3 regions of the Halobacillus seohaensis genome follow, and region 2 is predicted to be linked to each of the others. Evidence: predicted binding sites of a transcription regulator. Region 2 holds the regulator's gene; each other region holds the start of a gene.
What was found. The regulator Rex, encoded in region 2, represses fermentation and respiration genes when NADH is low (regulators of the CRP and FNR family bind a similar motif). The targets are predictions, from matches to a motif close to TTGTGAAATATTTCACAA.
Positions count from the first base shown of each region.

Region 1: the regulator Rex is predicted to act here: its motif matches at 1,956-1,973, upstream of ACFQIC_RS18370 (L-lactate dehydrogenase).
Region 3: the regulator Rex is predicted to act here: its motif matches at 1,260-1,277, upstream of ACFQIC_RS11855 (TIGR04053 family radical SAM/SPASM domain-containing protein).

Region 1 covers NZ_JBHSZV010000053.1:41,575-44,860, reverse strand. Annotated here, with positions in the region: gene ACFQIC_RS18380 (LutB/LldF family L-lactate oxidation iron-sulfur protein) at 1-798, shown strand, start outside; gene ACFQIC_RS18375 (LutC/YkgG family protein) at 795-1,502, shown strand; gene ACFQIC_RS18370 (L-lactate dehydrogenase) at 1,997-2,968, shown strand.
Region 2 covers NZ_JBHSZV010000040.1:104,597-107,882, forward strand. Annotated here, with positions in the region: gene ACFQIC_RS15645 (MDR family MFS transporter) at 1-1,060, opposite strand, end outside; gene ACFQIC_RS15650 (redox-sensing transcriptional repressor Rex) at 1,145-1,807, opposite strand; gene moaC (cyclic pyranopterin monophosphate synthase MoaC) at 1,825-2,313, opposite strand; gene ACFQIC_RS15660 (ABC-F family ATP-binding cassette domain-containing protein) at 2,474-3,286, shown strand, end outside.
Region 3 covers NZ_JBHSZV010000029.1:34,014-37,299, reverse strand. Annotated here, with positions in the region: partial or broken gene ACFQIC_RS11860 (TIGR02677 family protein) at 1-976, opposite strand, end outside; gene ACFQIC_RS11855 (TIGR04053 family radical SAM/SPASM domain-containing protein) at 1,332-2,447, shown strand; gene ACFQIC_RS11850 (Crp/Fnr family transcriptional regulator) at 2,444-3,151, shown strand; gene ric (iron-sulfur cluster repair di-iron protein) at 3,249-3,286, shown strand, end outside.

The DNA.
Region 1 (3,286 bases), on a different contig from region 2:
GCTGAATCTGGCGCTGTCACGCTGGTTACAAATGAGGGGAATGCGCGGATGGCCACGTCATTGCCTGAGACTCAAATTTCAGTAATGGGCATGGAACGCATTGTCCCAACATGGGAGGATCTTGAGGTTGTCGTTAGTTTGCTAACCCGTGCGGCAGTGGGGCAAAAGTTAACAAGCTATATTACCGCATTAACGGGTGTGAGACTAGAAGATGAAGTGGACGGTCCAGAAGACTTCCATCTGGTTATCGTTGACAATGGTCGTTCGAAAATCCTCGGAACGGAATTTCAATCCGCATTGCATTGCATTCGTTGTGCAGCTTGTATAAACGCGTGTCCAGTTTATCGACACGTCGGCGGTCATTCATATGGCTCTATTTATCCGGGACCAATTGGCGCTGTGCTCACTCCATTGCTTGATGGTTATGAAGATCACAAGGACTTGCCATATGCTTCCACATTGTGTGGCGCATGTACAGAGGCATGCCCAGTGAAGATTCCACTCCATGAACACTTGATTCGGCATCGTGAAATTATTGTGGAACGAGAAAACATGGGTTCAAAAGCCGAGGGCATAATGATGAAAGGCTATGCTAAATGGGCTTCAACTTCAGCTGCCTACAAGCTGAGTACAAAAATGGCACATACGGCTCTTAAGCCATGGACTGAGGATGACTTCATCAAAAATGGTCCAGGACCGCTAAAGGGATGGACAGCGTCCCGAGATTTCCCGGCTCCTGCTCGGCAAAATTTCCGGAACTGGTACAAAGAACGAGAAAAGAGGAGGCCAAAAGAATGACAATCCACCACCGCGAAAGTTTTTTAGATGGGGTAGCAGAGCAGCTTGGACGTCCAAGGCGCACACAGGTCGAATCGCCAACGTATTCGGTAAAACCGCAGGAACGTGTGCTAGCTGGCGCGACAGCAGATGAACTTGTTGATGTATTAGAAAAGCAGTGCCAGGTAATCCATACAAGCATTGAAAAAGCAACGCTTGAGACACTGCCAGAAACCGTTTATACAGTACTTGACGGGTATAGTGCACACCGGGTAGTAGCGGCAGGTGGCCCTCGTAATCTAGAAAGTGGTATGGGCAAGTTTTACAAGCAATTAGGTCTAGAAGGATATGATGTCCATATATGGGATGAACATAAAGGACGCCAGAACGTCAATTTTGCAGAAAAAGCAGGAGCGGGCATTGTGTTTAGCGACCTAACGCTTGCAGAATCGGGAACCGTGGCGCTCTTTAACGATCGCTACAATGGCCGTTCGATTAGCCTGTTACCTGAGACATTTATTGCTATTATTCCAAAAAACACACTCGTTCAGCGTATGACCCAAGCTGGCCATCTGATTCATTCAGAAGAATTGAAAGGAAACCCTGTGTCGTCGTGTGTAAGTTTTGTCACAGGACCGAGTAACAGCGCTGACATTGAGATGAATTTGATCGTTGGAGTGCATGGTCCCGTGAAGGCCACATATATTATCGTAGAGGATATGTAGCTGATGCTTTGTAAAACCTTAATGTAAGTATTTTCCCGAGTGAAGAACGGTTCCGTAATGAAAACAGAGGAATGGGGTCGGGGGACCTTCCCCCATGCCATATGGAGGGTACATAACCACTTTAAATTGAGAGAACAAGGCTACCATGGTGGAAGACATGGTCGTGGTCAACTTGAAGGAATGGTTGCTGAAAATACTAATTGAATCAGGTCCATGCCTTCTTTGAAATTTGTCATCAGATAGGAAGTCGCTCAACAATGAAAGTGATTCGTCGTATTTATTTAGGCGTTCTTGCTTCGCTATAGGAGAAATGGAGTACCTTCTTATAAAAAAATGTTTCACGTGAAACATTTTCATGGGGATTTTAGTTCCATAGCCCCGCCATTATTTTATGTAACAGAGAGATTTTTCAAAAAAAGGTTGATAAAGTTTGTGAATTGTTGCACAATATAAATGTGAAGTGATTCACAAACATACTGATAGGAGTGGTCACTATGAAAACGCCTAGAAAAGAAAAAGTTAATCGGGTTGTATTAATAGGAGCAGGTCTTGTAGGTAGCAGTTATGCCTTTGCGTTAATAAACCAAGCTGTTACCGAAGAATTAGTGATTATTGACTTAGATAAAGAAAAAGCAATTGGTGATGCAATGGATTTAAATCATGGGAAAGCTTTCTCTCCTTCTTCAACAAATACTTGGTATGGCGATTATAGTGATTGTGTAGATGCTGACATTGTTTGTATTTGTGCAGGAGCAAACCAAAAGCCAGGGGAAACCCGTTTAGACCTCGTTGAGAAAAACATGAAAATATTTAAAGGTATTGTTGGCGACGTAATGAAGAGTGGATTTGATGGGATTTTCTTAATTGCAACAAACCCTGTGGATATATTAACTCAAGCAACCCAAGTGTTTAGTGGACTGCCTAAAGAACGGGTGATTGGCAGTGGAACCACTTTAGATACGGCAAGGTTTCGCTTTATGCTAAGTGACTACTTTAATGTCGCTACGCAAAATGTCCACGCATATATTATTGGCGAACATGGAGATACAGAGCTTCCTGTTTGGAGTCATGCAACGATTGGCGGTGTACCTATTTCTAAATATATAGAAATGAAGGATGCTTATCGTGCTGAAGACCTTAAGGATCTGTTTGAAAATGTGAGAGATGCAGCCTATCATATTATCCAGAAAAAAGGTGCAACCCACTACGGAATAGCTATGAGTCTCGTCCGTGTTACAAAAGCCATTCTTGGAAATGAAAATAGCATTCTCACTGTTAGCGCGAATTTAAATGGAGAATATGGTGGACATGACGTCTATGCTGGGGTGCCGACGATCGTTAACCGACAAGGAGTTCGTGAAATTTTAGAAATGGAGTTAACAGATGAAGAACAGCAGAAATTTGACCACAGTATTCAAACGTTAAAAGAGACTATGAATCCTGCCCTTGAGAAGCTGAAGGATTGACTTTTATTAGCTATTATCCATGGATTTGAGCCAGTTCGCACATATTGATAGAATTTGAAAAGACTATGTTTCTGCATTTGGCAGGGGATCATAGTCTTTTTTTGGGTTTCCATTAATGGATTAAGTTTGGAACGGCACCATGTCTCAGCAGAGTGATTCGCTTTCCCTCTCTTACCCCATCGAGATAAACGGAACCGTTAGTAACTGAATCGAATAGGTTATCCAAATCTAATAATGAGAAAAATTGATTTTTTAGTCATCTAAAGATAAAACACCATCATCCCCCTAATAAGGAAAGGTATAAGGTCTGTGATCGTT
Region 2 (3,286 bases):
AAGGTGTCGATAACTTCAGCATACCTAGACCAACCGTAGCTGCAGCCATAATAGCTAAACCCGGCGGAACAACATACTTAGGACCTCTTTTATCTAAAATCCTTCCCCCTATCGACATAAAAATACCACTTGCCGCTGCCGCTGGAAGGAACAAAAGACCAGTCATCACCTCATTTAACCCATACACATTTTGAATAAGTAATGGCAGTAGAAAGATACCCGAAAACAAGCCAATTGACGCCGCAGATGTCACCACGATGGAAACCGAATAGGTGGGCACCTTAAACACTGATAAATTAAGGAGCGGGTCTTCCTGTCGATTTTCATAAAGTACAAAGGCGATAATTGCCATAAGGCCTGCTGCAATCAAGGTGATATTCAATGGGTCGGTTAACAACTCCAAGGTTCTTCCCCGTCCGAGAGCAAACAAAACCGAACCGATACCAAGCGTAATGATCATAAAGCCGATGTAATCAAATCGTTTTGTTGGGTCCGTTTCCGTAGGCTCCAAAAATTTCGCCGACAAGAGCAATCCCGTAAGACCAAAGGGGATATTAAAAGCGAATAGCCACGGCCAGTCAAAAAACTGAATCATGAATCCTCCCACAGTTGGACCAATGGCGGGTGCTACCATTGCAGCTACACCATAGACTCCAACAGCTAACCCTCTTTCATTTTGAGGGAATGAATTAAATATTAGCGCCATTGCGATCGGCATCATTAAACCACCAGCCATCCCTTGTATGGCTCGCGAAATAATTACCATCGCTAACGTCTGAGATAGTAAACCAGAGAGTGAACCTACAATGAATAAGCACAATCCCACAAGATAAACTTTCTTTTTACCAAACCGATCACCAAAATAACCAGTTAGCGGCATGGTCATTCCCATTGACACCATAAAAATCGTTAAAATCCAACCAACTGAAACAGCATTTGAATCAAATACGTCAATAAACCTTGGCAGGATCGGATTAAGCATACTGTTATTTAAAATGACGGTAAATGTTCCAAATAGAACAGATAGAACGACTAGCCATTTCTGAGGTATCTTGCTCATTCTCGTCCCTCCACACTTTCCAAACTCAAAGCATCTTATCTATACCCATTTATTAAAATCCTTAAAACGCCAAAAAGGACAACCTTAATGGTCGTCCTCTTCTTCCTCATCGTTATCTAACGGATAATGCTTAAGGAAATAAACAAGCGCCTGAAGTTCCACAGCTAAATCAATATGATGAACACGAACACTTGTCGGAACAGTGATTCGGGCAGGTGTAAAATTAAGCACACCAGAAATTCCTGCTTCGACAAGACGGTCCGCTATCCCTTGGGCAGCTGAGGCGGGTACCGTTAAAATCGCAACCGATATGTTCTCCATATGTTTTTCTAAATCATCAATATGCTTTATCGGCACACCACCTACCTGTTCTCCGATCCTTTTCTCACTTGCATCGAAGGCCACTTCAATTTTCGTATTATTATTTTTCATAAAGTTATAATTTAAAAAGGCGGTACCTAAGTTCCCTACCCCGATAAGAGCTACATTGGTTGTTTCATCGTGATCTAATGTTTTTCTAAAAAAAGACAGCAAATACTCTACATTATAGCCGTATCCTTTTTTTCCGAGCGCTCCAAAGTAAGAGAAATCCCGACGTATTGTTGCAGAGTCGACTTTCACTGCATCACTAAGTTCTTTCGAAGACACTCGCAGTTTTCCCTGGCTATGTAGATTATTAATAAATCGATAGTACAGTGGCAGTCGTTTGGCTGTCGCTTGTGGGATCTTTGAATGTTCTGCTTCCATCTTTTTAAGACCTCCTTTCATCGACCTTCTTCTCTATGATAATCACCCGTTTTACCTCCTGTTTTTTCCTCGAGGTAGGTTGGGCCTATAACAATTCCTTTATCTACTGCTTTACACATGTCGTAAACTGTCAGCGCCGTTGCCGATGCTCCGGTTAACGCTTCCATTTCAACACCCGTGCTTCCTTTTGTTTTCACTGATACACGAATAGTTAAAGCATACCCTTTTCTAAGATCCCAATCAAAAGTTACATCGATCCCATTTAACGGTAGGGGGTGACACATTGGAATCCAGTCCGGCGTTTTCTTCGCTGCCATAATTCCCGCAACCTGTGATACAGCAAGTACATCACCTTTTTCGACTTCACCGCTAGTAATTTTATTATAAATTGTTTCATTGACTTCAACACTTGTTCTTGCAACAGCCGTTCGAACTGTATCGTCCTTCTCTGAGATATCGACCATTCGAGCTCGACCTTGGGGATTAAAATGAGTAAATTCAGACATGTACTTGCTCCTTTACCAATTTTACAGTTAGTTATACAAACATTACTCCTATTTTACCAAAAAATCAATGGAAAGTGTTACATCATTCACAATCTTGAGTACCTCTCCTTGCTACTCTCATCGTATATAAGATACACTTATTTTATTGGGGTGAAACGACATGATTCTCATGCAATTAAATCAATTAACGAAACGCTTTGGCGCAGAGTTAATTTTAGAAAATATTAAATTAGATGTACAAAACAATGATCGGATTGCCATTGTTGGCAGAAACGGTTCCGGAAAAAGTACCTTGCTTAAAATGATGGCAGGTGAAATGGCTCATGACACCGGTGATATTTTTAAACCGAAAGAAGTGACCATGGGCTATTTAGCTCAAAATACAGGTCTCCAATCCAACGATACGATTTGGAATGAAATGGAGAATGTGTTCTCTCATTTGAAAGCCATTGAAAAGGAATTACGTTCAATGGAAGCAAATATGGCCAGCCCTGACCTTTTAGAAGATTATGAAGCTTATCAGAAACTGTTGAAATCATATGATGATAAACAAGATTACTTCAAATTGTCGGGTGGCTATCAGTATGAAGCCGAGATTAAGGCTGTCTTAAATGGGTTGAATTTTCATAACTTCGACTGGAGTACACCTATTTCTTCATTAAGTGGTGGTCAGAAAACTCGTTTAGCTCTCGGAAAGCTGCTATTAACGAAGCCAGACGTACTTATTCTCGATGAGCCGACCAACCACTTAGACATTGATACCCTATCCTGGCTTGAAGGTTACCTATCAGGTTATCAAGGAGCAGTTGTTATCGTATCGCACGACCGTTACTTTTTAGACAAAATTGTTAACACAGTATACGAAATTGCTCATCAGGGATCCAAAAAATATACTGGTAATTATAGTGATTATTTAAAGCAAAAAGAAATTGATTATGAACTTGAACTTAAACATTATGAAAAGCAACAGAGC
Region 3 (3,286 bases), on a different contig from region 2:
CTATCCCATCAAACCACTCAGCTAAATACAGGTAATCCTTTTTCCGACTGTGGAAATGTTGGTGACGCTCACCAAGTCGCTGAACTACTCGTGTAATTCGGCGAATCGATTCATTTGTTCTAGCCTCCAACATCTCATATTCACTCTCACCTTGATTATGACCTAGAAACCACACCTCTAGACTTCGCCATTTTTCGAGTTGATCAATAACTTTGTCCTCAAAAGACTGCTTCTCAAAGCGGAACGTCTGCTCCTGGTGATGAACGACTTTATTTACGAAACCTGTCAACTTTTCATCATTAATACGTCCTAGCAATTCTTGAATTTGAACAGCTGTTTGTTGTAAGGCGATGATAAAATCGCGTAAATAAGTTGTAAACTGATCTTTATAAACTAGAAAAGCCTCAGTTTGCATCTATTCCTCTACTTCTTCACTATTTAAATAGGCTAGATAATCCGACGTGTTCTGCGTAATGGTTCGAAAATATGTGAATACATCATCCCACTTCTGCGCACACTCTTCAGCCTTCTCATCTTCTTGTGCTTCAAGTGTTTTTTCAATAGTAAGGAGCGTTTGGTACAATCTTTCAAACTGTGTTTTCTCTAGGGAACCACCGAAAGTCTCCCCCATTCCTTCAAGCTGTTGTAACATACGTTCAAACTCTACCGTATATGGCGTACATTGATAGCGAAAACGCTTTTTCTTGAACTCCTCAACCGTCCGAACTTTGCCAACTTCTTGCCGTGCCATAAGATTATTCCATTTAACTAAAGCACCTAGATCAATGTGTAACTGTTCCTCAGAAAAATCTCTGAACTCATCAAACTCCCTTAAGTAAGCGAGAATTTCCTCAGGAAACAGGAACTCACGCATTCGTTCGTGCTGTATATAAAAATAGCGCAAAATGGCTCGATAACTCCACGCGCGATCTGCTGTTAAATAGGAAGCTTCGGTCACTTTTTTAAAAGGGGCCATGTCTACACTCCTCGTTACTCTGTTCTATTAATATTGTATAGTTTTATAGGGAAAGGTGTCTATTAAAAGAAGATATGAAAGAAAGATAACGACCCTATTATAAAAAATAACACTTTAAACAAAAACCTACTTTATAACAATCTTTAGATTAAATGAAAAAATATAAACTTTAAGGTAAGCGTGATCGCGGTTATATTCATTTTCTTGCGGACATATACACACTTTAAATGAAGTTGTTTTTTCTTCTCTTCACCCAAAGCACTAAAGGGTGATCGGACTGAACATGTGATGAACTTCACTTATTAAGTGTTAATTTTTATATACAATATGTATATAAAAATTTGGAGGAATGAATATGAATAGTAGAGATTTCCATGAGAATCCCTTTATCGTCATTTGGGAATTAACAAGAGCGTGCGAACTACACTGTCTACATTGTCGAGCTGAGGCCCAATATCACCGCCATCCTCTTGAACTAGACTTTGAGGAAGGCAAACAATTAATCGACTCCATTTGCGAAATGGATCATCCTATGCTTGTTTTTACAGGCGGAGATCCACTAATGAGACCTGACGTTTATGACATCGCCTCCTATGCGATTCAAAAGGGATTGCGTGTATCTATGACTCCTAGTGCTACTCCTAACGTTACAAAAGAAGAGATTCAAAAAGCGAAGGATATAGGATTGGCTCGATGGGCCTTCAGCCTGGATGGCCCTACCGCAGCTATTCATGATCACTTTCGAGGAACTACTGGGTCGTTTGATTTAACTATGAATGCGATTGACCATCTTCACGACTTAGAATTACCTTTACAAATTAATACTGTCGTCTCAAGATATAACTATAATGTACTAGAAGAGATGGCTGAGCTTGTGGAATCTTTAAATTGTGTATTGTGGAGTGTTTTCTTTTTAGTTCCGACAGGACGAGGAAAAGCTTCTGCTATGATTTCCCCTGCTGAACACGAAAGGGTTTTTCGCTGGTTAAACCAATTAAGTCATCAGGTTCCTTTTGATGTTAAAACAACGGCAGCCCAACATTACCGACGTGTAGTGATTGCTGACAAAATGCGAAATAATAAAGAAAAAACACAACACATCCAATATCAAGATGCATTGAATGCAGGTAAAACCGCTGCGTTCGACGGGCTTGGCCGAGCACCTAAAGGGGTAAATGACGGCAATGGGTTCGTTTTTATTTCTCACCTTGGCGATGTTTATCCGAGTGGACTGCTGCCGATAAAGGCAGGAAATATAAGAACAGAATCTCTTGCCGATATCTATCGTCATTCATCCATTTTCAAAGAGTTACGGAATCCTGACCTTTTTAAAGGAAAATGTGGAGTTTGTGAATTCAGACACGTTTGCGGTGGTTCACGATCTAGAGCCTACGCCCTTACAGGTGACTACCTAGAGAGTGAACCCGCATGTGTTTATATACCAAAAAGTATGAGAAAGAAAGCGAAGTGAATACTTTGAAAAAAACCCCTATCATTCAGGAAAATTTAAAAAAAGTGCCCTTGTTCAAAGAACTTTCTGATGATGAGATCGATCATATTGCTAACATTTCATCCGCAAGAGTTTACAATGCCCGTTCTTTTGTCTTCATGCAAGATGAACCATTGGACAGAGTCTTTTTCATTGAATCTGGTAAAGTGAAAATATATAAAACAGATATCCATGGCAAAGAACAGATTGTTTCCGTGCTAGAATCCGGAGAAATGTTTCCACATGCGGGGTTCTTTCGTGGCGGCCTAAATCCAGCAAATGCCGAGATCATGCAGAAATCCCGTTTGATTTGTGTTCCTATCCACTCATTTGAACAAATTCTAGTTAATCAGCCTGAGTTATGCGTAAAGCTATTTAGAGTATTAGGAAGTAAGATCATCGACCTCCAAGACCGATTAGAGGAACAAATTTTACACAATACCTTCGAACAAGTGATTATGTTGTTAATTAGGTTAACTCGTACCAATGGTCAGCCCTATGGAAATGATGATTTTAAGTTGACTAGCACATTTACTAACCAGGAACTAGCCAATATGATCGGCACTTCAAGAGAAACCGTTAGCCGCACATTGACTCAATTGAGAAAAAAAGATGTGCTTAAAGTATCAGAAGAAGGCTGTTTCATTATCAATCAAGAGAAGCTGGAAGAGGAAATGATTCTATAAAGTTAATTATTTCATAGTAAAGCTGTGCATTATATCACTAATTGAAGAACATATTCCTGCTATTATAAAGACACACCAACACATGGAGGGATATTGCATGGTACAAACATTTAATGAACAGTCTATTGTCAGTGA